Regions from separate parts of the Aggregatibacter sp. 2125159857 genome, predicted to be linked through region 2. Evidence: riboswitches for the same ligand, from Rfam matches in the RefSeq annotation. Region 2 holds a riboswitch; the other holds the start of a gene.
The links. Region 2 has a riboswitch for thiamine pyrophosphate ahead of thiD (bifunctional hydroxymethylpyrimidine kinase/phosphomethylpyrimidine kinase). Riboswitches for the same ligand answer to the same signal wherever they lie in the genome.
Positions count from the first base shown of each region.

Region 1 (16,123 bases), 600 kb from region 2:
TACTTACCAACGCGCCATAGACGCCGGTGAAACGGAACACGGCATGACCATTCATTTTGTGAATGAAAAAGTGGATGGCGGAGCCATTGTATTACAAGCCAAAGTGCCGATTTTCCCCGATGATAACATCACGGACATTGAAGAACGGGTAAAAACACAAGAAATTCGGTTTTATCCCTTAGTGATAAAATGGTTTATGGACGGGCGTTTAACGCAAAAAGGCGATGGTGCTTATTTAGATGGGAACTTGTTGCCACCGCAAGGTTACGCAGTGGATGAATCCTAAACGTCATCTACACAATTTCTGTGTAGATGACGACATGAGGCTGACTTAAAATTAATGGTGCGCGTCGGCTAATGCTTTTTCAAAGCGTTCGTTCGCAAAATCCCAGTTGATTACATTCCAGAATTCTTTGATGTAGTCCGGACGGCGGTTTTGGAATTTCAAATAGTAAGCGTGTTCCCAAACGTCTAAACCGAAGATTGGTGTGCCTGAACAGCCGGCAAATTCTTTACCCATAATTGGGTTGTCTTGGTTTGCTGTAGAAACCACCGCAAGTTTGCCGTTTTCTAACACTAACCATGCCCAACCGGAACCGAAACGGGTCGCTGCCGCTTTTTCAAATTCCGCTTTGAAGTTTTCAACAGAGCCAAAATCACGTTCGATGGCATCTTTTAATGCGCCTTGTAACGTGGTGCCTTTTTTCAAACTTTTCCAGAATAAGCTGTGGTTTAAGTGGCCGCCTGCGTTGTTGCGTAATGCCGGGCGTTTTTCAGGCGCAACTTCATGTAAATGAGCCAATAATTTACCCGGGCAACCGCCGGCAAGTTCTTGTAATTCTGGGGAATTTTCCAACACAGCATTGGCATTGTTCACATACGCTTGGTGGTGTTTAGTGTGGTGGATTTCCATGGTTTGCGCATCAAAATGAGGTTCTAATGCGTCATAGGCATAACCTAATTCAGGTAAAGTATAAGCCATAATTTTTTCCTTTTGTTTGAGTAAATTCATGTTTAAAAAACGGGAAAATCATAGCATAAAAATTGATTAAGATCATTAAATGCTGCAATCAGAAAATAACTTGTTCTTGAGCTAAAAGGGGCATTTTTAGTAGAATTTGCCGACAAATTCAACGTGATATTTTTAGCGAAGAGAATTATAAAAATACACGTATCTCTTGATTAATCACGACAAGGAACGAAGATGAAAAACACTTCAAAAAAACACCGCACTTTTCAGTTAAGTTTGGTGGCTGCGGCATTAAGCTTAGCCCACTCGGCATGGGCGGTGGATCTCACTTGCAATACGCCAACCGGTTGTATATATACCCACGGAATTAACAACGAATGGTACATCAACAAAGCACCGACGGCATACAAAAATGCGCTAAATATCACCGTTGAAGCAGGAAATTACCAAAATAAAGCAAAAACAGAAAATGGGGCTGATCGCTCCCTAGGTCAACCTAGTCAATTAACGGATTTTTTGTTTAGTGTTTATGATTCAACAGCACAAGGGAATGTCATCACCTTAAAATCAGGCGTTAAAGCAACACTCAAAGAGGATTATACGTCTAGCCAATTACTGGATGCATTTAACACAACAGCAAATTTAGAAAAAGGTGTCAAACTCATTGTTGACCAAAACTTCTCTCAAATTCACAAGATTCCTGATGCTTACGGTGAATTTGACGGCAATGCTGCAATTCGCTCCTATCATTCAACCATCAATACACAAGCAGACATTGAGCTCAATAATGACGGTTCAAATGCAATTGAATCGAGACAAGCATCGATCATTAATTCTTCGAATCATCAAATCACGATGAATGGTAAAGACAACACAGCGTATGCACTTAACGAAAAAGACGTTGTGAACATTGAGAACGTGACCGTTAACGGCAATCGAGATTTGCAATCTGTTATTGATATTGTCTCTGATCTCCCTGACACGCAAAGTGTTAACGCTAAGAAGTTAAACGCCTCGTTAAACGATAAAAGTACCTTCATGGAAACCTATGAAGGTGGTTCACCAACGGTTAACTTAACTGATTCTAACATTAAAGCCGGTTATGGATTGATTTTGGGGACATTAGGTCAAGAACGCACAATCACTCTGAACTTACATAACACCGAATTAAATACCACTAAAGCACTCGTTTCCGTCAATGATCCGAATTTCCCATTTGAAGAAGACGAGGAAGACATTGCCAATAAAGCCACGTTCCATGTACAACTGCTTGCTGATAACAACTCCAAACTGAGTGGCGCAATTATTGAAAACCCACAAAAACCGGCAAACACTGAAGTAAACGTCACATTAGCAAACAGCCAGTGGCGTTTTAATCAATCAAGTATTCTTCATCATTTGAATACGCAAAATTCAACGGTCAAATTTGAACCGACATCGGAATATAAAACGTTAACAATTAAAGGAGATCTCACTGGCTCCACCACCTTTGATCTCAACACCAATATCGCTGAAAACAAAGCCGATAAAATCATCGTGAAAGGAAACGCGGAAGGTGATCATAACCTTAATGTGACAGATCACGGCGCGCATGTGGCAAACGGTAAAGTAACCTTAGTTGAAACCAATAGCGGCAATGCAAAATTTCACTTAGCGAACGCCAATGGTTATGTGGCGCTCGGTGCTTATAAATACTTCTTAACCACTGAAGGGAAAAATTGGGTGCTAGCGCACTCACAAAACGCAGTCACACCACAGCCACAAACTCAACAGCCACAAGCTCAACAGGCTCAGGCTCAGGCTCAGGCTCAGGCTCAGGCTCAGGCTCAGGCTCAGGCTCAGGCTCAGGCTCAGGCTCAGGCTCAGGCAAATATTACACCATCCTTACCGAAGACAGCGCAACTTCTTGAGCGCGCAAACGCACAAGTGTCTCTTCGCCAAGCGGAATTACTGATGGTCGAAAATGAATTAAACAGCATTCACCAACGTTTAGGTGAAATTAGAACCGGTGAGAAAGGCAATATTTGGGTGAAAAACGTCAATTCACATCAAAAACTCACCGCACTTTCCACAGGTGAAAGTCAAACTTCCGGCTTTAAGCAAAACGTACATAGCTTACAAGTTGGTGCAGATGCTGCAGCGACGAATAAGGTGCGTTTAGGCGGATTTGTCGGATATAGCCAAGCCAATATTGACTTCAACAATCATTACGGCAACGGAAAAGTGAAAGGACAAGCCATTGGAGTTTACGGGACTTACATGGCTGACAATGGTGTCTATTTAGATAACATCGCGCAATATAGTCGCTTAACCGCTGACTCGAATCATACAGAAAAACAGCGTTACAACGCTTACACGTTAAGCAGTGAAATCGGCAAACAATTCCAATTAGCCGGCGCATGGACCGTGACCCCACAAGCGCAATTGGCTTGGACGCATATTAACGGTAAAGAAAAGGAAGATAGCCTCTCAGCCGTGTCTTCTCGTGTCGGATTACGTCTCGCGAAAACCTTCGAGTTGAGCCAAGGATGGAAACTTCAACCTTATGCCGAAGCGAATGCGATCACGACACGCCACCGCCATAGCAACATTAACTACAATGGTAGCCAACTCAATGTAGAAAGTTATCGCGGTCGTTTTACAAGTGCGGTCGGTTTTAACGCCGGTTTTGGCAATCACCGCATTGGTTTAGAAGTGAATCGCGCCGACGGCAAACACATCAAGCAACCCTTTGGCGTACAAGCCGTCTATCGTTTCCAATGGTAGTTTAAACCGTTCACGTTCAGATTCCGTCTGAACATTTAGAGAATCCATAAGCGTTTTTCTTGCCAACAGAAAAACGCTTATTTTTTCACCGCACTTTGTCGTTCTAAAAGCAAGATCATTACATAAATAAACTTGCTTGCCGTGTATGCCTATTCATTGTTTTTATGGCTAGAGTTTTGAGCCTCAATCCGCTATATTAGCGCACAACTGTTAGCTGACTTTGGATTTTTAACCATGGATCTCAATTTTCATTTGATTCACCGTGTACGTAGCCAAGCAAAAACGCTGGCAAATCGCACCGCACTTCGTTACTTCAAAGACAACAATTGGTTGTCTATTTCTTGGTCAGAGTTACAACAACAAATTGACCAAATTTCCTTAGCGTTATTAGCAAATCATATTGATATTCAAGATAAAATCGGTATTTTTTCACACAATATGCCGCGTTGGACAATCACTGACATCGGTACATTGCAAGTGCGTGCCGTCACCGTGCCGATTTATGCCACGAATACCGCTAAACAAGCCCAATTCATTATCAATAATGCGGAGATGAAGATCATTTTCGTGGGCGACCAAGAGCAATATGATCAAGTGCTGGAAATCGTTGATGAATGCCCGAAACTAGAAAAAATCGTGGCAATGAAAAGTACGCTCCATTTGCATGAACACGTCAAAGCCTGCCATTGGCAAGACTTTATTGAGATGGCAGATGAGCAATATCAGGTGGAATTACAACAACGATTGGATGGCAAATGCTTAGAGGATTTATTTACGCTGATTTACACCTCCGGCACGACCGGTGAGCCGAAAGGCGTCATGTTGGATTACGCGAATTTAGCGCACCAACTCAATGCGCACGATCAGGCGCTGAAAGTAGATGATACCGATGTATCTCTTTCCTTTTTACCCTTATCGCATATTTTTGAACGCGCTTGGGTAGCTTATGTGCTCCATCGCGGTGCGACCAACTGTTACATTGAAGACACCAATCAAGTGCGGTCGGCTTTGACAGAGATTCGACCAACCTTAATGTGTGCCGTGCCACGTTTTTACGAAAAAATTTATACGGCCATTTTAGATAAAGTGCACAACGCTCCCAAACTACGCCAATGGATTTTCCATTGGGCGATGGCAGTCGGACGTCAACATTTTGATGCCCTTGCCCAAGGACAAAAAATCGGCTTTTTGTTAAAACAACAGTATGCCCTCGCCAACAAGCTGGTACTTGGCAAATTACGTGCACTGCTCGGTGGACGCATTCGCATGATGCCTTGCGGCGGTGCCAAATTAGAACCGACGATCGGGTTATTTTTCCACAGTATCGGTTTAAACATTAAGCTGGGTTACGGCATGACAGAAACCACCGCGACGGTTTCCTGCTGGGATGATCTCCACTTTAACGCCAATTCCATCGGTCGCTTAATGCCGGGCGCAGAAGTCAGAATTGGCGAAAATAACGAGATTCTCGTGCGCGGTGGCATGGTGATGAAAGGGTATTACAAAAAACCACAAGAAACCGCCGATGCTTTCACTGCAGACGGTTTTTTAAAAACCGGTGATGCGGGCGAATTTGATGCCGAGGGCAATTTATACATCACCGACCGCATTAAAGAATTAATGAAAACCTCCAACGGCAAATACATTGCACCGCAAGTGTTGGAAAGTAAAATCGGCAAAGATAAATTTATCGAACAAATTGCGGTCATTGCTGATGCCAAAAAATATGTCTCCGCCCTTATCGTGCCTTGCTATGCTGCTCTTGAGGAATACGCCAAACAGGTCAACATCAAATATCAAGATCGTTTGGAATTGCTCAAACATTCCGAGATTTTGCAAATGTTAGAACAGCGAATCAACGAGTTACAAAAAGAACTTGCCGGGTGGGAACAAATCAAACGTTTCACGTTGTTGCCTCAGGCATTCAGCACGCAACTGGAAGAAATTACCCCTACCTTAAAATTACGCCGAAAGGTTATTTTGCAACGCTATCAAGCGCAGATTGAGGCGATGTATAGTTAATAACGCGTGGCGTGAGTAAAAAGATTATTCATTCACGCCAGCCGCGATAAAGACGAGAAAAGAAAAAACCTGTTTTGAAAAAGATCAAAACAGGTCTTAAAAAGAAGTTACATCATGAAAAATGGTTGCGGGGGCCGGATTTGAACCGACGACCTTCGGGTTATGAGCCCGACGAGCTACCAAGCTGCTCCACCCCGCGATTGAGTTGGGCTATTCTACTCATTTCAAAATAAATTGCAAGTTTAAATTGAAAAATAATCGCGTCTGGCTTGAAATTGGACATAATTCACACATTATCTCTGTGAATTTATCGTTTTTTGATTAATCGCGGTCTGTTGAGACAGTCTGTTAAGACATAGGCTGCCTCCAGAAAAAGAAAAGGAAATTCAGAAAAAACAACAAGATGAAACATAACAAAACATTTACAAACACGAAGTAACATTTTATAGTAATGCGCGTTAGTCGGGGTGCTTCGTTCGCTTAAATAACGAAGCTGAGAAATACCCGTGAACCTGATACAGTTAGCACTGACGTAGGAAACTAATGCACTTCACTCTGCTTCTACGGCGTCTTTCAGCCGATTTCCCCCGTTGAGTTGTTAGCTGGTTTTATTTTTCAATCTCATCAAGGATTAGATCAATGACCATGCTTGCTAAAAATGATTCCCTTTTAAAAACGACCTTAAAAACCACCGCACTTTGCTTGCTTCCAATGCTGTTTTATACGCAAAACGCCCAAGCGGAAGGCAAACTCACCGTGTATTGCAGCGTGCAAAATGTCACCTGTGAAAAAGTCACGAAACGCTTTGCCGAAAAATATCATGTTGACACCCAATTTGTACGCAACAGCACCGGCACCGTGCTGGGTAAAATCAAGGCAGAAAAAGACAATCCACAGGCAGATGTGTGGTTTGGCGGCACCTTTGAACCGCACCTACAAGCCGCTGATCAAGGCTTGCTGGCAGTTTATCGCTCCCCATTACAAAAAGACATCATGCCACAGTTCAAAAAATTAATGGATGAACGAGGCGACTACACGTCAATTATCTATTTAATGGAAGTTGCCATCGGTGTGAATACGGAAAAATTAAAACAGCTCAATATTCCGGAACCGAAATGCTTTGCCGATTTACTCAAACCAGAATTCAAAAATCAAATTCAATATGCCGATCCCCGCGTATCCGGCACAGGCTATTCTTTTCTGACGACATTAGTGCAACTTTGGGGTGAAGAAAAAGCCTTTGATTACTTGAAAAAACTCAATTCGAACGTGGCGCAATATTCCAAGAGCGGTTTAGCCACCGGTAATTTATCCACCGGTGAAGTGAGTGTGGATGTTTCCTTTATGCATAGTTATGTACGTGAAAAAGACAAAGGCGCACCGGTAAAAGGCATTTTGCCTTGTGAAGGTGTGGGCTACACACTGGGTGCGGTCAGCATTATCAAGGGTGCACGTAATCTTGAAAATGCCAAACACTTCGTGGATTTCGTCCTCGATGCGGAAGCACAAGAAATTCCATGGCGCGAATCCGATTCTTATCAAATTCCAACGAACATTCACGCTAAGGCGTCTCCGAAAGCCAGCGATCCAACAAAACTGAAGTTATTGGATATTGACTTCATCCGCTTTGGTGCTGATGCAGAAAGCAAACGCCTCATTGAGCGTTGGGTTAAAATCACGCAAGAAGAAAAATAATTTCATCTCATTCTTACGTTGGGAGAGCAACGTGCTCATTACGCCATACCATGGTTTTTTCGTTGCTCTCCGCCTCCCCAGTTTTGTGACCAACTTCAAAGATCCGAAAATTTTAACCAAAATTCCATTTTTTTTTAGGAAGAATGAAAGTATCCTAACTGCCGGCGAACATTTAGGGAGAGAAAGATGTATCAGTTTCAACAATTTACTCAACAGGATATTGAGATTTTAGAGGATGAAACAGTTTATCGCGGTTTTTTTAAACTAAATAAAGTGAAATTTAAACATAAACTTTTTGCCGGCGGCTGGAGCGGTGTGGTGACCCGTGAGTTATTAATCAAAGGTGCAGCGTCTGCCGTCATCGCTTATGATCCGATATTGGATAATGTAGTTTTAGTAGAACAAGTCCGCATTGGAGCTTACGATCCAAAATCAAACCAATCCCCTTGGCTTCTAGAATTGATTGCCGGCATGGTAGAAGAAGGCGAGACGCCGGAATCCGTCGCATTAAGAGAAAGCGAAGAAGAAGCCGGTGCAAAAATCACCCATCTACAACACTGCTTAAGCGTTTGGGATAGTCCGGGAGGCGTACTAGAACGCATTCATTTATTTGTCGGCAAAGTGGACAGCACCCAAGTTGGCGGTTTGCATGGTTTGGCGGAAGAAAATGAAGATATTCGCGTTCATGTCGTTAGTCGAGAAACCGCCTATCAATGGGTTTGTGAAGGCAAAATTGATAATGGCATTGCCGTTATGGGGCTTCAATGGTTAGCGTTAAATTATCCTCAACTGAAAACGCAATGGCGATAACCCCATGCGTTTAGACAGCTCAGGCCATTTAGGCGCAGTTAATATGAGGAGTTTACTTTGTTAAATACCTATCAATATCACGCCCAACAAGAGGTCTTTCGTATTATACAAATTACGGATCCTCATTTATTCAAGGACATCAACGGGGAATTGTTGGGAATTAATACACAAGCCAGTTTTTCGCAAGTACTCACTGAGATCCAACAAGCCCACTATACCTATGATCTCGTGCTCGCGACAGGGGATTTGGTACAAGACGGCAGTGATGAAGGTTATTTACGCTTTTGCGACAATGTAAAATCGCTAGAAAAAATGGTGTTTTGGATTCCGGGAAATCATGACTTTCAGCCTAAAATGGTTGAGCATCTCACCCAAGGCAACGTCAATGCCGGAAAGCACCTCTTATTAGGGGAACATTGGCAAATCCTATTATTAGATAGCCAAGTACAAGGCGTGCCGCACGGTCAACTTGAACCGGAAACACTGGCATGGTTAAAAACAAAGTTAGAGGCGCACCCTCAACGCTATGCCCTTGTTGTGTTGCATCACCATTTGCTGTCAACCGGCTCAGCTTGGTTGGATCAGCATAATTTGCGCAATCCTCATGAATTAGCCGGCGTGTTAGCGCCATTTCCACGCGTTAAAGCCCTATTATATGGTCATATTCATCAACAGGCAGATAGCACATGGCATGGCTACCGTGTCATGGCCACCCCTTCCACCTGTGTGCAATTTAAACCGGACTGCAACAGCTTTACGCTTGATACCCTTCAGCCGGGCTGGCGTGAAATCGAGCTCTATGCAGACGGGCGTATTGAGACCCGCGTCAAGCGGATTCAGCAGGCTTCATTCTTGCCGAATTTTCAGGAAAGCGGTTACTAGCCTCTCAAAAACCAAGTGCGGTGAAAAAACGTGATATTTTTCCACCGCACTTTTTTATCACCTACTGACGTTTATTACGCATTATGCCTTTAACTTACCGGTAATTCGACACCACTCTTCGCGCTCTGCCACCGGCTCGAGCACAAAACGCTCGGCGTAGGCATCGCACACGGATTGCGCTTGTGTAGCTAAAATGCCCGACAAGCCTAAATCTCCGTTGGGTTTCACTAACTGGCTAATCACCGGGTAAAGCTCCTTTAACGGCCCCGCCAGAATATTCGCCACCACCACATCGGCTTTCAAGTCCGACGGTTTTGCATCGGATAAAAACAGTTGCAAACGATCCGCCACACCGTTTTGTTCCGCATTGTTGCGGCTGGCTAAAATCGCTTGCGGATCGATATCAATACCGACCGCACTTTTCGCGCCTAACTTCAATGCCGCAATGGCTAAAATACCGGAACCACAACCAAAGTCGATCACCGTTTTATCTTTTAAATCTAAACTATCAAGCCATTCCAAACAAAGCGCGGTGGTCGGGTGCGTCCCCGTACCAAACGCCAAGCCCGGATCAAGCATCACGTTCACGGCATTCGGATCCGGCACGTCGCGCCAACTTGGGCAAATCCACAAACGCTTACCGAATTGCATTGGATGGAAATTATCCATCCACTCGCGCTCCCAGTCTTTGTCTTCGATTTGTTCGATTTTATAGGCGGTATGTTCCTCTAAATGGTTCGCCTGTTTAAGTGCATCCACCACCACATTCATATCGGTTTCCGCATCAAACAAAGCAATCACGTCCGTGTTACCCCAAAGCCGTGTTTCTCCCGGTAACGGTTCAAAAATCGGCGTATCTTGGCTGTCCATGAAGGTGACGGACACCGATCCGATCTCTTCTAAAAAATCACTGATTTGCTCTGCCTTTTCGTTAGTACTGTTTAGGCGAATTTGAATCCAAGCCATGTGTTTATCCTTTTATTCTTTTTCATAACCTTCGTAGTAGTAGGATTGCTCAATGCCTTTAAAAATAATTTCACGATTATCCACATCACCCGTTAAATTATTTTGCAATAAAAAACGGATTTCTAAATCATTAATCGGACTACGCTCCATTGCCTGCAAATACAAGGTTTTATCGACATTTTGCCAATTTACGACTTTGCCTAAATTTTTCTTTAAGATTAAATCCAACCAAATCCTTGTTGAACGACCATTGCCCTCTAAAAAAGGATGCGCAATATTCATTTCAACGTATTTATTAATAATCTCTTCAAATGTCGTTTCCGGCATTTGCTCGATTTTGCCCAAGGCTTCTTTTAAATACAACGAATTAGCAAAACGAAAATTGCCTTTGGAAATATTTTGTTCTCGAATCACGCCGGCAAAATCATACAAATCTTGAAATAAATAGCGGTGAATTTGCTGCAATCCCCGTGTTGTTCCCACTTCAATTTGCTGAATATCATTCGTTTCAAACAAGCGGTAAGCATTTTCTAAGCTTTTTTGATCGATTTTTTTCATGTATTTTACCTGTCATTTTCACCGCACTTTGAATGGCGCTTCTCTCCAATTTTATTCCCCATCAAAAATGCCGCTAAGCCGAAGACTAACGCTGGCACAATCGGGTTGAAGCCAAAAAGTTTAATACCAAATTGGGTAAATAAAATAAACGAAACCAAGCCAACCAACATGGAGCTAACCGCACCGTAAGCATTGGCTTTGTCCCAGTAAAGTCCAAGAACAATAACCCACAAAAATGCGGCTTCAAGTCCACCAAAGGCAAACAGGTTCAGCCAAATGATCATATCCGGCGGATTAAGAGAAGCGAAAATTAAAAGTGCGGTCAAAATTAACGTAATAACGGAGGAAATTCGACCAATCCGTTTTTGATTTTGCACTGCCTGTGGTTTTGCCGCCAAATACAAGTCTTTTACAAAAATAGAAGACGATTGAATCAGTTGTGCATCTACCGTGGACATAATCGCCGACATTGGTGCTGCAAGGAAAATCCCCGCGACAATCGGCGGCAACACTTGTAACATCAGGGTCGGAATCACTTTGTCCGACACCGTTAAATCCGGCACGATGGCGCGCCCCAATGCTCCTGCCAAGTGCATACCGAACATGATAATCGTCAACACGATCGTGCCGATCAACATACCATTGTGCAGGGCTTTGCTGTCTTTAAACGCCATGCAACGCACGGCCGTGTGCGGCAAGCCGACCACACCGAAGCAAACCAAAATCCAGAAGGACGCCATAAATTGGAAATCCAGCATCTCATTTGGTCCGTACGGGCTGACGAGGCTTGGGTCAATTTCAGTTAATTTTTTGACCGCACTTTCTACGCCGCCTACCTGATAAATCACGCCGACCAATAACACTATCGTGCCGAGAATCATGACAGTACCTTGAATCGTGTCCGTTAACACCACGGCACGGAAACCACCGATGAAGGTATAAATCCCCACGGTTAAAGCGAAAATTAACAAGGCTTGGGTGTAAGGAATGCCGATGGTAGTTTCCAACAAACGGGCGCCACCGATAAATTGCACGGTCATCGCCGCAAAGAACGCGATCAACAACGCAACACAGGCAATCCACACTAAATATTTGTTTTTATAGCGATAAAGCAATAAATCATTGATGGTCAAGGCGTTAGTTTCGCGTGAAAGCAAGGCAAATTTTTTCCCTAGCGCACCAAGCGCCAACCACACCGCCGGTACTTGGATCATGGCAAGCAAAACCCAGCCTAAGCCGTATTTATACGCCGCACCGGGGCCACCGATAAAAGAACTCGCACTGGCATAGGTGGAGGCAGTCGTCATAGCGAGCACGAAGCCCGTCATAGAACGGTTACCGACATAATATTCGGAAAGAAAATCCCCGCCTTTTTGACGTTTCACATAAGCATAAATCGCCGCCCCGAAGACAAAGGCTAAATAAATGACGAGCGGAAAAATAATCCCTAGGTTCATTGATGACGCTCCATTGTCATATCTTGATTTTTCTGTTCCACATCCAGCGGAATATCTTGAAACACAATTTTAATCAACCAATACGCCACCACAATAAACAGCATCGGCAGGTAAATACAGGCAAGTTCAAACCACAGCGGAAAGCCAATAGGACCTTGTGTGCCTTTCGGCAAGTAAGCACATAAGCACCACCCAATCACATAAAGCAGGGTTAAACCTAATGCCCAACGGGCTTCCTTTGTTGCTTGTTGATAGCGTTGTTGTAACGTCATGATCGTTGCCTCAATCCATGATTAAAACGTTTTACTCATTTCTAAATAAATCCGATTTTTATCATAGCGATAAAACGGATGATTACTGTCATTTTTTTGGTACGACCAGGTAATTTTCGGCGTAATACCCCAGAAATACACGTTACGATGCCATAAAGTGACATTGGTTTGATATTCCTTGTTTTTTTGACGAATGCCAAGTAAATCTTCCCCTTTATACGCTCGTCTTGCATAAGCGACAGAAAGACGACTGGAAATGCCCAACGGCCATTCTTGCACCCAACCTAAACGCACGTTTTTACGTTGATAGGCATTATCACGATCACGTGTATTTTCGCGATTATAATCCGCACCGATATACCAATATTGTCCGCTGTAAGGTAAAAATAAGAGCGTATTCGACCACAAATAATTATTGCCATTTAAATGTTTACGCGTGGCATAACGCTGCTCACCATATTCAAGTGCGGTCGAAATTTGCCATGATTTATTGAGCCAATGGGTCACATCAACACGCACACCGGAATTTTTAGAATATTGTTTCATGGCATCACTGCCGGACGATCCACCGGAATACCAACGTCGTTCTGTGAAAGGCACTAAGGCAAGTTCAGTATTTGCCGTTTGATAACCCAGGCCTGCACCGATTCGGGCATTAAATTCGTTATATTTTTTGTTATCCCAATAATATTTGCCTTGCCCATCTAAAACCAGTTTCGCAAAAAACTGATGAGGCAACGACCATTTTTTTTCGGCTCCGACATAATAAGACAGCCCATGCGCCTGTTCTCGCTCCCAAGCTTTCCACGCACCAATACGGGTGCCGGCTTTTGGCGCATTATTAATATTGGATTCATTTAAGAAACTGATGCCGCCGTTGATTTTCCACTGATCTCGTTGGTTAATTGCGGTTAAATACTGATCGATCATTTGCTGCGATGAGGCATCATTCACTTCCGCACGAAGTTTTTGGAATTGATCTTTCGCCGCTTCATTATCGTTATTCAAAAATAACGCATGGGCTAATTGATAACGCAATGGTAAAACTTCAGGATGTTTTGCAAATAATTCACGATATTGCTGCACCGCTGAGGCATAATTCCCTTGATGCGTTGCCATCATAGCCTCGCCCCAAGCCACCAAAAAAGGATCTTGTTGTGGCAAATTTTTGTATAAGGGCAACAACAATGCCACTGCCTCCGCATGGCTTTGTAGCAATGCCGGAATCAGGCCACGGATAATCAAATCCGGTCGTTTGGCAAGTTCTTCTTTTGTAATAGACAGGGTATGTTCTTTTGAAGTGGAGGTCTCTACAACGTCATGTTGAGGCAATTGAGGGCTCGCCAGCTTTAAATGTTCTTCAGGCGATGCGTTCTTTGGTGCAGCAATTTCTGCCGCTGCTGAAGCAGACACGAATACGCCAATCGCAATTCCAAAAGATAAGGGTAATTTCATCATATCGTTTTAACCATATATTCAAATAAATAAAGCAAGCACATGGCTTGCTTTATTGTTCACTCGGGGAGATTACTGTTTCTTACCAACAAAACCGGCGCCCCATGAATTATCATTTGCTTTTGCCAAGCCGCCTAATTCTACCGCATTATTGCCATAAAACTTACCTTCAACTGCGCCATCAGTCAATTTTGTCGATTTAGCCGTGCCCTCAAAGCTATTACCGGAAATATTCGCACTAATATTAATGGTTGGTACATTGTTGGCTGTAATAGAACCGCTTAGCGTCTTCGCACCAAAATCAACATCAAAAGAAGATTGACCGGCTACCGCATCAGAATCATCGCTAATATCATCTGACGAAATAATACTATCGCCTTTATACGACGCCAAACCGGTTACAGGCATATTTTGGGTTGGAGCACCATTATAGAACAGAATATCTTTCTCAGTCGGACCCTTGCTTAAAGATACGCCCATACGGACATTGGCATACTTACCACAACATACGGCTGTATTATTTATACGTTGCCAGCTACCTGCGTAAATGCCAGGGTAAGTAAGTGTAATCGTTTGGCCATCAACCTCTAATTGATTTATATTTGCGTTATTGAATTTAACATTTTTGACTTGAACCTTGTTATCTTGTTCAGAGATAACAAAAGCTGAACCTGTAACGGTTTGATTTGCCTTAGTTGAATTTTGTGTTGGCAAATTGGTTTTAGATGGCGTTGCCTGTGTTTTTTGTTCATTGCTTGGTGCAGCAGTATTATCACTGCTACCACCACTGCTCCCACAAGCAGCTAACGTGAATGCGGCTAATGCCGTTAAACTGAATTTTACAATAGCGTTCTTCATAAAAGGACCTCTAAGTAATAAGATTTAAAAGTTAAACGAATGCAAAAAACGATGCATATCGACCATTTGCTTGGCGTAAAACATCAAAGCCGGCTGACTATAGCATATCAATTTCAAAAATGAAGTCTCTTTATGTAAATAAAATGTAAAGAAAACATCCTTAAAGAAGACTACTGCACCAACATCAATCCCATACAGCCTTTGTCTGCCAACATTAAATCAGACGCACCAAACGTGAACGGATAATTATTGGAGGACGTATTTTCAAATTTCACTAAAAGAGACAGGTTTCCATTGATGAGTACGCTATCTTTCCAGCCGATTTCGTTTTGTGCTAACGGCTTGTCATTCACAGATTCGACAATAAATTTTGCGCCGACCACATTAAAACCGACCGGAGAGGAGGCACTGAGGTGCCAGCGTTCTACGCTACCGAGTGTTGCGGAAACATCCAAGCGGCGCGGATCAAAGCGTTTTTGGTTTATGGTGGCATTGTTGGTATCCAGATAAAACGTGCGTTCTTGTTGAACGTTAGCCGACAGCAAACTCGGCGCATCCGTGTTAAATTGCCAAGTCTGTTCTTTTTTCTCAAAGGCGCCGGCAAGGCCTTCCGGACGCAGTTCTAAAATGCGATTATCAATTAACTCACCGTCAGAACCAAAGAAATGACTGATGTTATCTAAAATACCGCGTTTTTTACCGGTAATGAGACTCACATTTTCACCGTCATTTAAGTCCACCAAAATTTCCACACGCTCACTTGGCGCGAGTGTAACGACATTGCGTTTTTGACCTTGCGGCAAGAAACCGAGATCTTGTGCAATGAGCGTAAATTCCCGCTCGTCATCAAAACGTAATTCATAGGTGCGGGAAAGCGAGGCGTTAAGGAGACGTAGGCGCACTAAGCCGCGTGGTACCGTGAGATAAGGCGCTTCTTGACCATTAACAAACAAACGCTCACCGACAAAACTGCCTTGATTTTGTTGGAAGAGTTGCGCGCCCTCACCGTTCAGTTGCATATCTTGGAGAATCAACGGAATGTCGTCCACACCATATTTTTGTGGCAATCCCAATTTCAAACTTTCTTTATCTTCGATAATCCATAATCCAACTAACCCACGATACGTTTGATACGCTGAGCTGGCAAGGGTGCAGGCATGATACCAACAGGTGGACGGCGCTTGCGTAATGGGAATGATCGGTGACCAGGTTTCGCCTTTTTGTAAGTTTTTCGCAATGCCACCGAGCAACTCGCTCGAGGCTTGCAAACCTTGGATATTCATCGCGACAAATTGCGGTAAATTATTTTTCCAATTCAGTTTGGCAAAATCGTCTTTCTTAATTTTAATGGTTGGCCCTAAATAACTGCCGTTAAAGCCCCAGACTTCCGTGCGTTTTCCGGACAATAGCGG
Region 1 is NZ_CP072548.1:489,722-505,844, reverse strand. It holds gene purN (phosphoribosylglycinamide formyltransferase) at 1-286, shown strand, start outside; gene sodA (superoxide dismutase [Mn]) at 338-982, opposite strand; gene J5X96_RS02615 (autotransporter outer membrane beta-barrel domain-containing protein) at 1,205-3,736, shown strand; gene J5X96_RS02610 (long-chain fatty acid--CoA ligase) at 3,971-5,758, shown strand; tRNA gene J5X96_RS02605 (tRNA-Met) at 5,881-5,957, opposite strand; TPP riboswitch at 6,212-6,314, shown strand; gene J5X96_RS02600 (ABC transporter substrate-binding protein) at 6,398-7,453, shown strand; gene nudF (ADP-ribose diphosphatase) at 7,640-8,263, shown strand; gene cpdA (3',5'-cyclic-AMP phosphodiesterase) at 8,321-9,145, shown strand; gene prmA (50S ribosomal protein L11 methyltransferase) at 9,227-10,111, opposite strand; gene fic (protein adenylyltransferase Fic) at 10,124-10,669, opposite strand; gene panF (sodium/pantothenate symporter) at 10,675-12,126, opposite strand; gene J5X96_RS02570 (YhdT family protein) at 12,123-12,398, opposite strand; gene J5X96_RS02565 (surface lipoprotein assembly modifier) at 12,420-13,853, opposite strand; gene J5X96_RS02560 (Slam-dependent surface lipoprotein) at 13,926-14,711, opposite strand; gene J5X96_RS02555 (multicopper oxidase domain-containing protein) at 14,882-16,123, opposite strand, start outside.
Region 1: linked by a shared signal. The riboswitch ahead of J5X96_RS02600 (ABC transporter substrate-binding protein) and the one ahead of thiD (bifunctional hydroxymethylpyrimidine kinase/phosphomethylpyrimidine kinase) in region 2 are both predicted to bind thiamine pyrophosphate.

Region 2 (16,123 bases):
TTCTCTATGAACAGAAACATCCTTCGGGGCTTGTACGCCAATTTTTACTTGGTTGCCTCGTATATTAAGAATCGTGATAGAAACATCATCGCCGATGAGCAAGCTCTCGCCAACTTTACGGGTTAAGATCAGCATATAAACTCCTCACCTTTTATAGTTTATTTCCAACTTCCCTATTTTGCTTCCAACATCCCTATAAAACATTAAACAATACTTTGTACTTTGGCACTTATGACATCATAAGTGCCGACGATTAATTAACAGGAAACAAAGATTATAAATTTGCTTTTAACCAATCAGAGCAAACAGATAATGCTTTGTTGATATTTTGCGGTTCAGTACCGCCAGCCATCGCCATATCAGGTCGACCACCGCCTTTACCACCAACTTGTTGAGCCATTAAATTCACAAGCTCACCGGCTTTCACTTTGGCTGTTAGATCCTGAGTTACGCCAACAATTAAGTTAACTTTTTCATCCAATGCGGAAGCAAACACCACGACGGCAGAGCCTAATTGATTTTTCAGGCTATCAACCATTGCGCGTAAAGACTTCGCTTCAATACCATCAAGTTGCTGCACAATCACAGAAACACCATTAATTTCGACCGCACTTTGCGCTAAGTCATTACCGGCCTGAAGTGCAGCTTTTTCTTTTAATGTTTGTAACTCTTTCTCAACTTTCTTACATTTATCTTGCAACAGAGAAATCTTATCCGTAACGGAATTCACGTCCGATTTCAGTAATTCGGCGCTTTGATTCAATAAAGTTTGTTGATGTTGTAACCATTCAATCGCCGTTTCGCCGGTAATCGCTTCAATTCGGCGAATACCTGCTGCTACAGCGGTTTCTGTGACGATTTTAAATAATCCGATATCTCCCGTGCGTTTTGCATGAATACCACCACACAACTCAATAGAGAAATCACCCATCGTTAAGACACGAACTTGTTCGGAATACTTCTCGCCGAATAACGCCATCGCACCTTTTGCTTTTGCGGCTTCCAACTCCATAATGTCGGTTTGGATTGGATTATTTGCTCTCACTTGCTGGTTCACAATACGTTCAACTTCAGCTAACTGTGCTTTGCTAATTGCTTCATGTTGAGCAAAGTCAAAACGTAATAACGTATCGGAAACAAGTGAACCTTTTTGCGCGACATGTTCACCTAATACTTGACGTAATGCAGCATGCAACAAGTGTGTTGCGGAGTGATTTAACGAAATGCGTTGACGGCGAACATCGTCAACCACTGCATTTACAGACTGCCCAACAGATAAACTCCCTTGTGTGAGTTCACCAATATGACCAAATACCTGACCATATTTTTGAGTGTCTTTTACGTCAAAACAAAAACCATTGCCTTCTAAACGACCGATATCTCCAATTTGTCCACCGGATTCTGCATAGAACGGCGTATTATCTAAAATAACTACGGCACTTTGACCTGCTGAAATCGATTCCACTGGATTTCCCTCATGGAAAAGTGCGGTCACTTTTGCCAGTGTTTCTGACTCGGTATACCCTTCAAAACGGGTTGTCCCGTCAACACGGATTACACTGTTATAGTCCATGCCGAATTGGCTTGCCGATTGTGCGCGAACGCGTTGCAATTCCATTTCACGCTCGAAACCTGCTTCATCAATCGCAATACCACGCTCACGGCAAACATCTGCAGTTAAATCCAGTGGAAAACCATAGGTATCATATAACTTGAACGCCACTTCACCGGACAAGATATTCTCTTTTACGTTGGCCAACGCTTCATCCAACAAGGTCAAACCCCGCTCTAAGGTGCGAGCAAATTGTTCTTCTTCCAAGCGCAAGAATTTTTCCACTGTCGCTTGATGTTTTTTCACTTCTTTACCCGCTTCTGCCATCACATCAATCAGTGTTGGGACGAGTTTGTAGAAGAATGCTTCTGTTGCACCGAGTAAATGCCCATGACGTACGGCACGACGAATAATACGGCGAAGCACATAACCACGACCTTCATTGGAAGGCACGACACCGTCAGCAATTAAATAAGCGCAAGAACGAATATGGTCGGCAATAACACGCAATGATTTATTGGCTAAATCTTTCTCACCGGTTAACTCTGCCACTTTGGCAATTAAGGTTTTAAAAATATCAATATCATAGTTGGAGTTGACGTGTTGCAATACCGCACTGATTCGTTCCAAGCCCATACCGGTATCCACGGATGGTTTTGGAAGTTTCTCCATTGTGCCGTCAGCATGGCGGTTAAATTGCATGAACACGATGTTCCAGATTTCAATATAACGGTCACCATCCTCTTCAGGAGATCCCGGAGGCCCCCCCCAAATATGATCACCATGATCGTAGAAAATCTCCGTACAAGGACCACAAGGGCCGGTATCACCCATTTGCCAGAAGTTATCCGAAGCATAAGGCGCACCTTTATTGTCACCGATACGAATAATGCGTTCTGCCGGAATACCGATTTCTTTATGCCAAATGTTATAGGCTTCATCATCGGTTTCGTACACGGTCACCCATAATTTTTCTTTCGGTAACCCTAACCACTGTGGAGAGGTTAAAAACTCCCAACCGTAATGAATCGCATCTTGTTTAAAATAATCACCGAAACTGAAGTTTCCTAACATTTCAAAGAAAGTATGGTGCCTTGCGGTATAGCCCACATTTTCTAAATCGTTATGTTTCCCCCCGGCACGCACACAACGTTGTGCAGTGGTTGCTCGGGTATAAGGGCGTTTTTCTAATCCTAAAAAAACATTTTTAAATTGGTTCATCCCGGCGTTGGTAAATAATAATGTCGGATCATTATCCGGAACGAGAGAACTGCTTTCTACAACCTGATGTCCTTTACTATGAAAGAAATCCAGATATGCTTGTCGAATTTGTGCTGTTGTTTTCATTTATAAGCCTTAAACTTTAACGTCTTTACTTAACTATTTACAAATTACTGCGTAACTTCCTATTCTTGCATATTTTTTATATTTATAGAAAAACTTTTTACGAAACCATTTCTCTTTTCTTAAAAATGAAGAAAACAAAACCGCACTTACGCTCTAACTTCGTGAAGTGCGGTTATTTTTTTCTGCCTTTAATAACAGGTGAGCTTTAACAATTATTCTTCACGAAGAGGAACAACAAGCATATCAATCTTAATGGAGTTCATCACTTGACGAGTTGAAGACATCAACTTACTCCAAAAATCTTGGTGATGTCCGGTCACAAGCAAATCCACATCATATTGTTCAATCGCATCTGATAGAACTTGCCCTAAATCACCACTCCCACTTAATTTCTCACTCACCGGATACCCTGCTTGTTCAGCTAATTGCAACAATGTTTGTTGAGTTTCGCTGGAAATCCGATCCTGCATGGAGACCATATTGACATCGATCAAACCTGTATAAAGATCCGAAAAGTTCACATCTACATGGATGATGGATAATTTCGCATCATGCCGCCGTGCAACACCAACGGCTTTTTTCAAAAGAACCGGACTTTCTTCTGAAAGATCTACTGCAACTAATACATGTTTGTACATAATCGACTCCTTATCTGATCAGGGTTATTTTTTGTCATTCACATAATAGCACCGTCATATAGGAAAAAATATGCGTCAGATCACATTTTGAGAAAAACATTGATTTTTAATTAACTAAAAACAACCTTACCGCTTTGAATCTCCTCTAAAATAAGGTCAGTTATCTGCCTGCAATGAACAAAACTAATACGATTTGCTTAATCTCTATTCGAATGCGCCAAAAATAGTTTTTTTCATAAAAAAAGAGTTGACGAGCAAAAGCAATATCCGCATAATACGCCGCGCAAAGTCAATGAGATAATGCAAATGAATGGCTATGTAGCTCAGTTGGTTAGAGCACAACACTCATAATGTTGGGGTCACAGGTTCGAATCCCGTCATAGCCACCATAGTTGCGGGACTGGCGAAATTGGTAGACGCACCGGATTTAGGTTCCGGCGCCGCGAGGTGTGTGGGTTCAAGTCCCTCGTCCCGCACCATTTATTTCATTGATATCAACATAGTTGTTGGGGTATCGCCAAGCGGTAAGGCACCGGGTTTTGATCTCGGCATCCCTAGGTTCGAATCCTAGTACCCCAGCCATACTATTTTCAAACTCTCATTTCTTATTAATATTCTATTGGGGTATCGCCAAGCGGTAAGGCACCGGGTTTTGATCTCGGCATCCCTAGGTTCGAATCCTAGTACCCCAGCCATACACACTTTCATCTTATTTTCCCATACGCTTAGTTTTCAACAAGCTATCGTTGATGTGATCTTGATAAATCCCTTGCCCTTCCTTAGCAAAATAGATAGACTGAACCCCGTTATTAGTCGGGGTGCTTTGTGCTGAGATCATACCCGTGAACCTGATACAGTTAATACTGACGTAGGAAACTAACGAGAAAATCATACTTCCTTTCTTTTTCTCCACATCTTCTTCATTCGTCATTATTGCTGATTATCTTTTTTCATTAAAAAAGGAACAATGATGCAATATGCGTTTTGTCGTTCTGTGCCGGTAAATGGCGGAGAACGTTATGAGTAAAGTCGCGCAGGCGTTGACCATTGCCGGGTCAGATAGCGGCGGTGGTGCCGGCATTCAGGCTGATTTAAAAACCTTTCAAATGCGTGGCGTGTTTGGTACTTCTGTGATTACGGCCGTCACGGCGCAAAACACCTTAGGCGTCTTTGATATTCACGCCATTCCTCTTCAAACCATTCAAAGCCAGCTGAAAGCGATTGCTGATGATTTCACGATTAGCGCCTTTAAAATCGGTATGTTAGGCACAGCAGAGATTATCGAATGTGTCGCTGAGGCATTAAAGCAGTATCACTTCGGCACGTTGGTGTTAGATCCTGTCATGATCGCCAAAGGCGGTGCGCCATTGTTGCAACAAAGTGCGGTCGATTTTTTGAATACATTTTTATTGCCGTTAGCAGATGTGATTACGCCGAACTTGCCGGAAGCCAAGGCACTGACAGGCGTGGAGGTCATTGACGATCAAACGGCGCAAAAAGCAGCACAAATTTTACAGGAACGTGGTGTGAAAACCGTAGTGATTAAAGGCGGGCATAGCGCGCATTCGCAAAGTGCGGTATGCCGCGATTGGGTTTTTACCCCTGACGCTCAATTTACTTTAGAAAGCCCACGTTATGCGACAGCGCAAACCCATGGTACGGGTTGCACGTTCTCCGCTTGTATGACGGCGGAGCTTGCCAAAGGCGTTTCCGTCGAACAGGCAATTAAAACCGCAAAAGACTACATTACTGCGGCAATTAGCCATCCGTTAAATATCGGCCATGGACATGGGCCGACCAATCATTGGGCTTATCAAAATAAAATGTAATTTAGACTGAGGAACAGACACATGAAAAAAACAACGTTAATTTTGACCGCACTTTCTTTATACACCGGTATGGCATTGGCGAATCATTATGAAGAAACCGTGAATATTTATACTTACGATTCTTTTACGTCTGATTGGGGCGCCGGCCCGAAAGTAAAACAAGCATTTGAACAGCAATTCCCACTTTGCAAAGTGAATTATATGCCATTTGAAAGCGGCGGCACGTTGTTTAACCGCGTGCGTCTGGAAGGGCATAAAACCAAAGCGGATATCGTTTTAGGCTTGGATAATTTTGTGTTGGATGAAGCGAAAAAAAGCCAATTATTTGATTCAAATAGCATCGACTTAAGCCAGCTTTCTTTACCAAATCAATGGACGGATAACACGTTCTTGCCTTACGATTTCGGTACTTACGCCTTTGTGTATGACAAAAATAAAGTGAAAAATCCGCCGAAAAGCCTGAAAGAATTGGTAGAGCGGGAAGATTTACGAGTGATCTATCAAGATCCGCGCACCAGCAGCGTGGGACGTGGTTTGTTAGTGTGGATGAATACGGTTTATTCAGCAGACCAAGTGGCACAAGCCTGGCAACAACTTGCCAAACACACAGTTACAGTGGGCAAGGGCTGGTCTGACACTTACGGCGCATTCCTGAAAGGGGAGGCGGATGTCGTATTAAGTTACACCACTTCGCCGTTATATCACCAATTATTTGAAAATAAAGAGAATTATGCGGCAACCACGTTTGCTGAAGGCAATGTGATGCAAGTGGAATTGGCTGCGCGAATCGCGGAGCATAAAAATCAATGTGCTGATCACTTCATGGATTTTTTGGTGACACAGGAAGCGCAAAAACAGATTGTCACGGCAAACGTGATGTTCCCGGTGATCCAAGCGCCGGTTGAACCGCACTTTGATGCCCTAAAAGAAAATGTGTTGAAGCAGTCTTTCTTGAATACCTCCAATGTTAGCCCGGAAATGTTGCGGAGTTGGATTCATCAATGGCAAACCACATTAACTAAATAATTTGAACGATGTTTTGGTTGTCTCGTTCATTGTTTACCCGCTTATTTTTTTCTAGCCCGCAATTCCGCCCGCGTCATTATGTGGGCGGAGTTAGCGTTATTTTGCTTATTTCGTTGCTTTATGGCTTTGCCATGCGTGCCGTGTTGGCGCAGGGCACTGAATTTCAGTGGCAACAGTTCTTTGCCGATCGCTATTTGCATCATGTTATTGCTTTTAGCTTTGGGCAAGCGTTGCTTTCTGCGTTGTTATCCCTGTTCTTCGGCGTGCTACTCGCTCGCGCTTTTTATTATGTGGAATTTGTCGGCAAAGCCTTTTTGCTGAAAATCATGTCGCTGACTTTTGTGTTGCCGGTGTTGGTGGCGATTTTCGGCTTAATTGGCATTTATGGCGCCTCCGGTTGGATTGCACAACTCTTGCATTTTTTTGACCGCACTTGGACGGGCAGCATTTACGGCTTGTCGGGGATTTTAATTGCGCATCTTTTCTTTAACATCCCGCTGGCAACCAAACTGTTTTTACAAAGTTTGGAAAGCATTCCTTATGAACAGCATCAGCTGGCAGCTCAACTGAATATTCGTGGTTGGCGTTTTGTGCGATTGGTGGAATGGTATGCACTGCGTCGGCAGATGTTGCCGACTTTCAGCTTGATTTTCATGCTCTGTTTTACCAGTTTTACGGTGGTGCTTACCTTAGGTGGTGGGCCGCAATATACCACGCTAGAAACGGCGATTTATCAGGCGATTTTATTTGAATTTGATTTGCCGAAAGCAGCTGTGTTTGCCTTATTGCAGTTTGTGTTTTGTTTGTTGCTATTTACGTTTAGCAGTCTGTTCAATAACGCTTCACAAACCACGTTAAGCAGCCCATATCGTTGGCTGAGCCCATCGAAAAGTGCGGTCAAATTTTTCCATGTTTTTTTACTCGGCGTTTTTGTGTGTTTTATGTTGTCACCGTTGTTAAATATTTTGTTTAGCGCACTGACATCAGGCAAATGGCTGACAGCGTGGCACAATCCGCAACTGTGGAAAGCCTTAACCTACTCGTTAACTATTGCGCCTGCGTCCGCTTTGCTGGCATTGCTCATGGCGGTGGCATTGTTGTTATTATCACGCCGTTTGCAATGGCTCTATTATGTAAAAACAGCGCAATTTATTCTCAATGCCGGCATGGTGATCTTGGCAATTCCCATTTTGGTATTGGCGATGGGGTTATTTTTATTGTTGCGTGACGTGGATTTTACCAATGCCCATTTATTTGCCATTGTCGTTGCGTGTAACGCCTTGAGTGCCATGCCTTTCGTGCTGCGCATTTTGACTGAGCCATTCAACAACAATATGTTGTATTACGAACGCTTGTGTAATTCCCTTGGCATTGTTGGCTGGCAACGTTTTCGTCTGATTGAATGGCATGCACTTCGTACACCGATAAACTATGCGCTTGCCTTGGCATTTGCCCTTTCCTTAGGGGATTTCACGGCGATTGCGTTGTTCGGTAACCAAGAATTTACTTCGTTGCCGCATTTGTTATATCAACAATTAGGCAGTTATCGTCACCAAGAGGCCGCTGTCACTGCCGGTATTTTGCTGTTATTATGCGGCGCTATTTTCGCCTTAATTGAACATCAAAAGGAACAACATGATTCGCTTAGATAACGTATTTTTAGCTGATGATGCACTGCCGATGAGGTTTGATTTGCAAGTGGCGGCAGGGGAGCGTATTGCCATTGTTGGGCCAAGCGGTGCGGGTAAAAGTACGTTGTTAAATTTAATTGCCGGTTTTGTGTTGCCGACACAAGGCAAGATTTGGTTAAACGGTGAAAACCATACCTGTAGTGCGCCGTATGAGCGGCCTGTGTCCATGTTGTTTCAAGAGAATAATTTATTTCCGCATTTAAGCGTGCAACAAAATTTGGCATTGGGGTTAAAAACAAGCTTAAAATTGACCGCACTTGAGCAAGATCAGATCGAACGGGTTGCTGATGCGGTAGGATTAACATCCTTTTTATCCCGTTTGCCGAACAGTTTGTCGGGCGGACAAAAACAACGGGTCGCATTAGCGCGTTGTTTATTGCGCGACAAACCGATTTTATTGTTGGACGAACCGTTTTCTGCGCTCGATCCGGAATTGAGACTGGAAATGCTCAATTTGATTGATGAACTTTGCCACAGTAAAAACCTAACATTGTTGCTTGTGACCCATCAACCGTCAGAGCTGTCGGGCAAAGTGGATCGTATGCTTCGTATTGAAAATGGTCGGATAAGCCAGCAAGAAAAATGCGCTTAAAATGCACCGCACTTTTTATTTACTTTGTTTTACTTAAGGAGACCTATGTCAACCAGTACCTTACAAATTTACTCCATCACACCGCATCCAACCGCAGAATATTGGTCGGTGTGCAAAGTAGAAGCCCTATTTGAAACCCCATTTTTAGATTTGGTTTATCGTGCGGCACAAGTTCATCGCAAAAATTTCAATCCACGTGCGATTCAGCTTTCTACCTTAATGTCGATTAAAACCGGCGGTTGTCCGGAGGATTGTGGTTATTGCCCGCAATCGGCGCGTTACCATACAGGCGTCCAAAATCAAGAATTATTAAACGTGGAAGACATAGTGGCGAAAGCCAAAATCGCGAAGGCGCGTGGGGCAGGTCGTTTTTGCATGGGCGCCGCATGGCGTGGACCAAAACCGAAAGACATCGCGAAAGTAACAGAAATTATCAAAGCGGTGAAATCTCTCGGTATGGAAACGTGTGGGACTTTTGGCTTATTGCAAGATGGCATGGCGGAAGAATTAAAAGACGCGGGCTTGGATTACTACAACCACAACTTAGACACTGCACCGGAACATTACAGCGAAGTGATTGGTACACGCCGTTTTGACGATCGTATCAGCACCTTAGGTAAAGTACGCAAAGCCGGCTTAAAAGTGTGTTGCGGCGGGATTGTGGGCATGAATGAAACCCGCAAAGAACGCGCAGGACTCATTGCCAGCTTGGCGAATTTGGATCCGCAACCGGAATCCGTGCCAATCAACCAATTAGTCAAAATTGAAGGTACACCGCTTGCCGATGCAGAAGATTTGGACTGGACAGAATTTGTACGCACCATTGCCGTAGCACGCATTACCATGCCAAACAGTTACGTCCGCCTATCTGCCGGCCGCCAAGGCATGAGTGAAGAAATGCAAGCAATGTGTTTCATGGCGGGGGCTAACTCCATTTTCTACGGCGACAAACTGCTTGTGACAGGTAACCCGGAAGAAGACGGCGACCGTTTATTGATGGAAAAACTCGATTTAGAGCCGGAGACGGAAGAGAACAAGCGTTTACGTTAATGACTCGCAGAGATTTAACGCATACCATGCAATCTGCAATATATGATTAAATCAAACATAAAAACAGGTAATTTGTTTAGGTTTATTATGTATCGCAAAAAATAGGACGATTACTCGCCCTGTGGTGTTGATAGAGATTAATAAATGCATTTGACTTTGTTTTAGGTGGTATATAGGGTAGTGCACAGTAATGCGTTGTGTAGACTAATGGTAAGTCAGCGAGCAATCGCGGTATTGTGGGTTCAACTCCCACCACAGCGCGTTACAACCTTTGTTTCAATATAATTTTGTCAATCGCCTTTTCTTCGATTTCGTGCAACAAGTTGCACGCTACGGTGATTCGGGGGATGCCGTGCAGTAGATTTTTTATCTATCGTTTGGGTTTTTGAGGGAAATAAAATGATGTGGTATAGCGAAAGTGGTGCCCCCAACAGGACTTGAACCTGTGACCAATCGATTATGAGTCGACTGCTCTGACCGACTGAGCTATGGGGGCAGAAAAAGCGTTGCGGATTATAGAGAATTTTGTCGTTAAAGTCTAGGATGACAAGATTTTTAGCCGAAAAAAGTGCAGTGCGTTTTACAAAACTTTTGAAAAACGCACCGCACTTTTTAGATTTTAAACGAATTGATGTGTGCTCGTGCTGGTTGTTGTTCTGTTAGCACGTTTACGATCCATTTCCGTTAATAATTTTTTACGGATGCGGATAGATTGCGGGGTAATTTCCACCAATTCGTCATCATCAATAAATTCAATGGCTTGTTCAAGGCTGAATTTAATTGGTGTGGTTAACGCAATCGCATCATCCTTACCGGAAGCACGCATGTTGGTGAGTTTTTTCCCTTGTAAGCAGTTCACGGTTAAGTCGTTAGAACGGCTGTGAATACCGATGATTTGACCTTCGTACACTTCGGCGCCGTGATCGATCATCAGTTTGCCGCGCTCTTGCAAGCCCCATAACGCGTAAGCCAAGGCTTTACCTGTCGCATTGGAAATCAATACACCATTTTTACGTTGGCCGATTTCGCCCGGTTTCACATCATCGTAATGACTGAAACTGGAGTAAAGCAATCCGGTACCGGAAGTCATGGTCATGAATTCGTTACGGAAACCGATTAAGCCACGGCTTGGGATGACATATTCTAAACGCGTACGTCCTTTACCATCCGGCACCATGTCTTTTACTTCACCTTTGCGGATACCAAGAGCTTCCATTACCGCGCCTTGGTGTTGCTCTTCAATGTCGATGGTGACTTGTTCAAACGGTTCTTGTTTGTGTCCATCCACTTCTTTAAGGATAACTTTCGGGCGGGAGACGGCTAATTCGTAGCCTTCGCGGCGCATATTTTCGATTAACACGGATAAATGCAATTCACCACGACCGGAAACACGGAATTCATCCGGGTTTGGGGTTTCTTCTACGCGCAATGCTACGTTATGCACAAGCTCTTTGTTTAAGCGCTCTAAAATCTGACGAGATGTCACGTATTTCCCTTCTTTACCGCAGAACGGTGAGGTGTTAACGCAGAAGAACATGGTGACGGTTGGTTCATCAACGCTTAATGCCGGTAAGGCTTCTACGTTGTTGATGTCGCAAATGGTATCGGAAATGTTGAGCTCGCCAAGGCCGGTAATCGCCACGATGTCGCCTGCGCTGGCAATGTCTTCTTCGTAGCGTTGTAATCCAAGGTGTCCCAATACCTGACCGATTTTACCGGTACGGGTTTTTCCGAAACTGTCGATGATGGTCACGCTTTGGTTAGGTTTCACCGTACCACGTTTAATACGACCAATACCGATAACGCCCACATAATTGTTGTAATCAAGTTGGGAGATTTGCATTTGGAACGGTGCGTCAAGTTCCACTTTTGGTGGTTCAACGTATTTGACGATAGCTTCAAATAAAGGGGTCATATCGGCAGCTAACTCGTCGTACTCCAAACCGGCAACGCCATTTAAGGCGGAGGCGTAAATAATCGGGAAGTCTAACTGTTCGTCAGTGGCGCCAAGATTGTCGAATAAATCGAACACTTGATCCACCACCCAGTCAGGGCGTGCGCCCGGACGGTCAACTTTGTTGATGACCACGATCGGTTTTAAGCCGTGAGCAAAGGCTTTTTGCGTCACAAAACGGGTTTGTGGCATAGGGCCATCAAAGGCATCCACCACCAATAATACGGAATCCACCATGGAGAGTACGCGTTCAACTTCACCACCGAAGTCTGCGTGTCCCGGAGTATCCACAATATTAATACGGTAGCCGTTCCAATTGATGGCGGTATTTTTTGCCAAGATGGTAATTCCGCGTTCTTTTTCAATATCGTTAGAGTCCATGACGCGCTCATCGGTATCACCGCTACGGGAGGCTTCCAATGTGCCGGATTGTTGTAATAATTTATCCACTAAAGTTGTTTTGCCGTGGTCAACGTGGGCAATGATTGCGATATTACGCAGTTTGTTAATGTCTATTTGATCTGTCATTGAGAATTCTTAAGCCTAAGCTAATAATAAAAAAATAGGTAATTTTCTGACCGCACTTTTAGTTAGTGCCAAAAATGCGAAAGGCGCAGATTATACAACTTTTTCTGAGGGTCTGCTATGAATAAATGGGAGAAAATTTGAACAATAAAACGGTGGTTTTATGAAAAATAAAAAAGGCGTTTGATGAAGAAAATTCAAGTGAATGAATCAAATACTTTTATGAAATCAGGCCAGAATATGCTATTTTTATACGCATTCTTTTTCCCATTTTATCTTAATTAACCCACGTCTTAGAGGATTTACTAGTATGTCTAACGCGATTGACAATGTGTTTAAACTCATTGAAGAAAATGACATCAAATTTGTGTTACTTCGTTTTACCGATATTCAAGGCAAAGAACATGGTGTTTCTTTACCTGTGAGTTTGGTTGACGAGGATTTATTTGAAGACGGCAAAATGTTTGACGGTTCCTCTGTAGAGGGTTGGAAAGCGATCAATAAAGCCGATATGCTTTTAATGCCGATTGCAGAAACCGCCGTTGTCGATCCGTTTGCACAGATTCCAACTTTATCCCTCCGTTGTAGCATTTTTGAACCGACCACCATGCAAAGCTATGATCGTGATCCGCGTTCTATCGCACTTCGTGCAGAAAATTATATGCGTTCCACCGGTGTGGCGGATCAAGTGTTCTTCGGACCGGAACCGGAATTTTTCCTCTTTGATGATGTACGTTTCGATGTGTCGATGAACGGCAATTCTTATCAAGTGGATGATGTTGAAGCCGCGTGGAACACCAACAAGCGTTATGAAAACGGCAACAATGCCTATCGTCCGCTGAAAAAAGGCGGCTATTGCGCGGTGGCGCCGATTGATACGGCACATGATATTCGTTCCGAGATGTGTTTGTTAATGGAAGAAATGGGCTTGGTGATTGAAGCGCACCATCACGAAGTCGCCACTGCCGGTCAAAATGAAATTGCGACCAAGTTCAATACGTTAACGTTGAAAGCGGATGAAACCCAAATTTATAAATACATCGTGCGTAATGTGGCAAAGGAATATGGTAAAACCGCCTGTTTCATGCCAAAACCGATTACCGGTGATAACGGTTCGGGCATGCACTGTAATATGTCCTTGAGCAAAGACGGCAAAAATATTTTCCAAGGAGACAAATATGCAGGTCTTTCAGAGACCGCACTTTATTACATCGGCGGTATTATCAAACACGCAAAAGCGTTAAACGCCTTTACCAACCCAAGCACCAACTCTTATAAACGTTTGGTGCCGGGTTTTGAAGCACCGGTGTTATTGGCGTATTCCGCAAGTAACCGTTCGGCGTCCATTCGTATTCCTGCCGTAACCAGTCCGAAAGCTATTCGTGTGGAAGCTCGCTTCCCGGATCCGCTTGCCAATCCGTATTTAGCCTTTGCGGCGTTATTAATGGCTGGCTTAGATGGCGTGGTGAATAAAATTCGTCCGGGCGATGCCATGGACAAAAACCTCTATGATTTGCCACCGGAAGAATTAAAAGATATTCCTGCTGTCGCAAGTTCATTAGAAGAAGCATTAAACGCCTTAGAAAAGGATTTCGAATTCTTAACACAAGGCAATGTTTTCACAAAAGATTTCATTCACGCCTTCATTGGCATAAAACGCAAGGAAGTTGAACGTTTGAACATGACACCACATCCGGTCGAGTTCGAAATGTACTACTAATTTGAAAACGCGCCTTGAATATTTTCGAGGCGTCGTTTTATTCTAACGACAATAACGATTATCGTAACAACATGAAATCGCCACGAATAGGGCGATCTTTTTCACGGAAACGCAATATTAAACTCACGTTAAAGGTGTCATTATGTTAAAGAAATACCTTATTTTGACAATGTCATTCTGCTTGGTCGGTTGTGGCCTTTTTTCCTCAAAAGAGGCACCAATCCCAGCGGAATATGCCGGCGCAGGTTATTATTTGTCAGATGCGGATGCACAACGCTGGGCGTTTGACAGCAAACAGGTTGAGCAATGTATTTACCCGAACTTAACACGGATTTTACAACAACATTTTCCGAAAGAAGATGCGTATATTCATTCACAATATGTACTTTTCTATCCGCTTGAAAAAATTATCGGCGAGAAATATGTCAAAATTATTCAAAGTGATGAAAAATCTATGAATTACGCCATTTATCAATATAAAAAATTCAAATTAGATAAAGTGGATGACTTAGATAAAGCGCAATGTAACGTTTTACGCAGAAATGCGTTAGATGATTTGGAAGTGGTTAAAGGACAATATAAAAATGGGATGTTAGAAGAGAAAAAAGCAACCGAAGAAAATAAATCTTCCGATGGTGTTGCTACAAATCAAAATAAATTCTTTTTTGACATTATTAAATGGGGTTCAGCACTCCTGCTTTAACGAAAGCCATTCTCATCGGATAACAAACATGAGAACCTAATTTCCCCAATTTCAATAGGATACACAGGTGAACCGCAATCCCCCATTTTGGCTGACCGCCTTGATTATTCTCATCAGCTTGCCGCTGATTTTGCCTTTTCTATACGTCATTGTGAGAGCCATTGAGGTGGGTTGGGATCGCAGTATTGCACTACTTTGGCGACCGCATATGTGGAAGCTGTTGCGCAACACCCTGCTACTGATGGTTTGTGTCACTTTTAGCGCCATTATTCTCGGCACGGTTTGCGCCTTTTTATTGGAACGCTATCGTTTTTGGGGTAAGCCCTTTTTTCAAGTGGCAATGACGTTGCCTCTGTGTATTCCTGCCTTCGTCAGTTGTTTCACTTGGATTAGCCTGACTTTTCGCGTCGAAGGCTTTTGGGGCACGATCGGCATTATGACTTTAAGCTCCTTTCCACTTGCCTATTTGCCGGTTGCTGCCACCTTAAAACGACTGGATCGCTCATTAGAAGAAGTTAGCCTTTCTCTCGGCAAAAGTCGTCGAGACACCTTTTGGCACGCCATATTTCCGCAGTTAAAACCCGCCATCGGCAGCAGTGTTTTATTAATCGCGTTGCATATGTTGGTGGAATTCGGTGCCGTGTCGATTTTGAATTATCAAACCTTCACCACCGCCATTTTCCAAGAATATGAAATGGCCTTTAACAACAATACGGCGGCATTGTTGTCCGCTGTATTAATGGCAATTTGCGCCTTGATTGTATTCGGCGAAATTTTCTTTCGTGGGCAACAAACCCTGTACAACAGTGGCAAAGGCGTGAGCCGCCCTTATCCGGTAAAAAATTTAACAGTTGGCAAACAAGGCTTGGTGGTCATTTTTTTCCTGACTATTTTTATTCTGAGCATCGGTGTACCGCTCACCATGTTGATTTACTGGATGATCGTAGGAACCTCTCTTGAAAGTGCGGTAGATTTTTCCGCCTTTTTCGAAGCCTTCAGCAACTCTTTGTTAGTTTCCGGTTTGGGGGCTGGGCTCACCGTGCTTTGCGCTTTGCCACTCGTTTGGAGCGCCGTACGCTATCGTAGCCGCCTTACCCTGTGGATTGATCGCCTGCCGTATTTATTGCACGCCGTGCCGGGCTTGGTTATTGCGCTGTCGCTGGTGTATTTCACCATTAACTATGCGTATTCTTTCTACCAAACGTTCTTTATGGTAATTGTTGCCTATTTCATGTTGTATTTGCCGATGGCGCAAACCACGTTGCGTAGCTCTTTGGAACAAATTTCCGACAATGTCGAAAAAGTGGGACAAAGCCTTGGGCGTAGCCATTTTTATATTTTCCGCACGCTCACCATTCCCGCCATGTTGCCGGGCATTGCCGCTGCCTTTGCGTTAGTGTTTTTAAACCTGATGAAAGAACTCACTGCCACCTTATTACTCACCCCGAACGACATCAAAACCTTATCCATTGCCGTTTGGGAATACACCAGCGATG
Region 2 is NZ_CP072548.1:1,893,663-1,909,785, forward strand. It holds gene csrA (carbon storage regulator CsrA) at 1-135, opposite strand, end outside; gene alaS (alanine--tRNA ligase) at 275-2,899, opposite strand; gene uspA (universal stress protein UspA) at 3,112-3,537, opposite strand; tRNA gene J5X96_RS09240 (tRNA-Met) at 3,850-3,926, shown strand; tRNA gene J5X96_RS09245 (tRNA-Leu) at 3,932-4,016, shown strand; tRNA gene J5X96_RS09250 (tRNA-Gln) at 4,045-4,119, shown strand; tRNA gene J5X96_RS09255 (tRNA-Gln) at 4,158-4,232, shown strand; TPP riboswitch at 4,342-4,429, shown strand; gene thiD (bifunctional hydroxymethylpyrimidine kinase/phosphomethylpyrimidine kinase) at 4,557-5,366, shown strand; gene thiB (thiamine ABC transporter substrate binding subunit) at 5,388-6,392, shown strand; gene thiP (thiamine/thiamine pyrophosphate ABC transporter permease ThiP) at 6,401-8,044, shown strand; gene thiQ (thiamine ABC transporter ATP-binding protein) at 8,028-8,675, shown strand; gene bioB (biotin synthase BioB) at 8,721-9,725, shown strand; tRNA gene J5X96_RS09285 (tRNA-Cys) at 9,918-9,987, shown strand; tRNA gene J5X96_RS09290 (tRNA-Ile) at 10,145-10,221, opposite strand; gene typA (translational GTPase TypA) at 10,345-12,207, opposite strand; gene glnA (glutamate--ammonia ligase) at 12,515-13,924, shown strand; gene J5X96_RS09305 (DUF5358 domain-containing protein) at 14,067-14,627, shown strand; gene J5X96_RS09310 (iron ABC transporter permease) at 14,695-16,123, shown strand, end outside.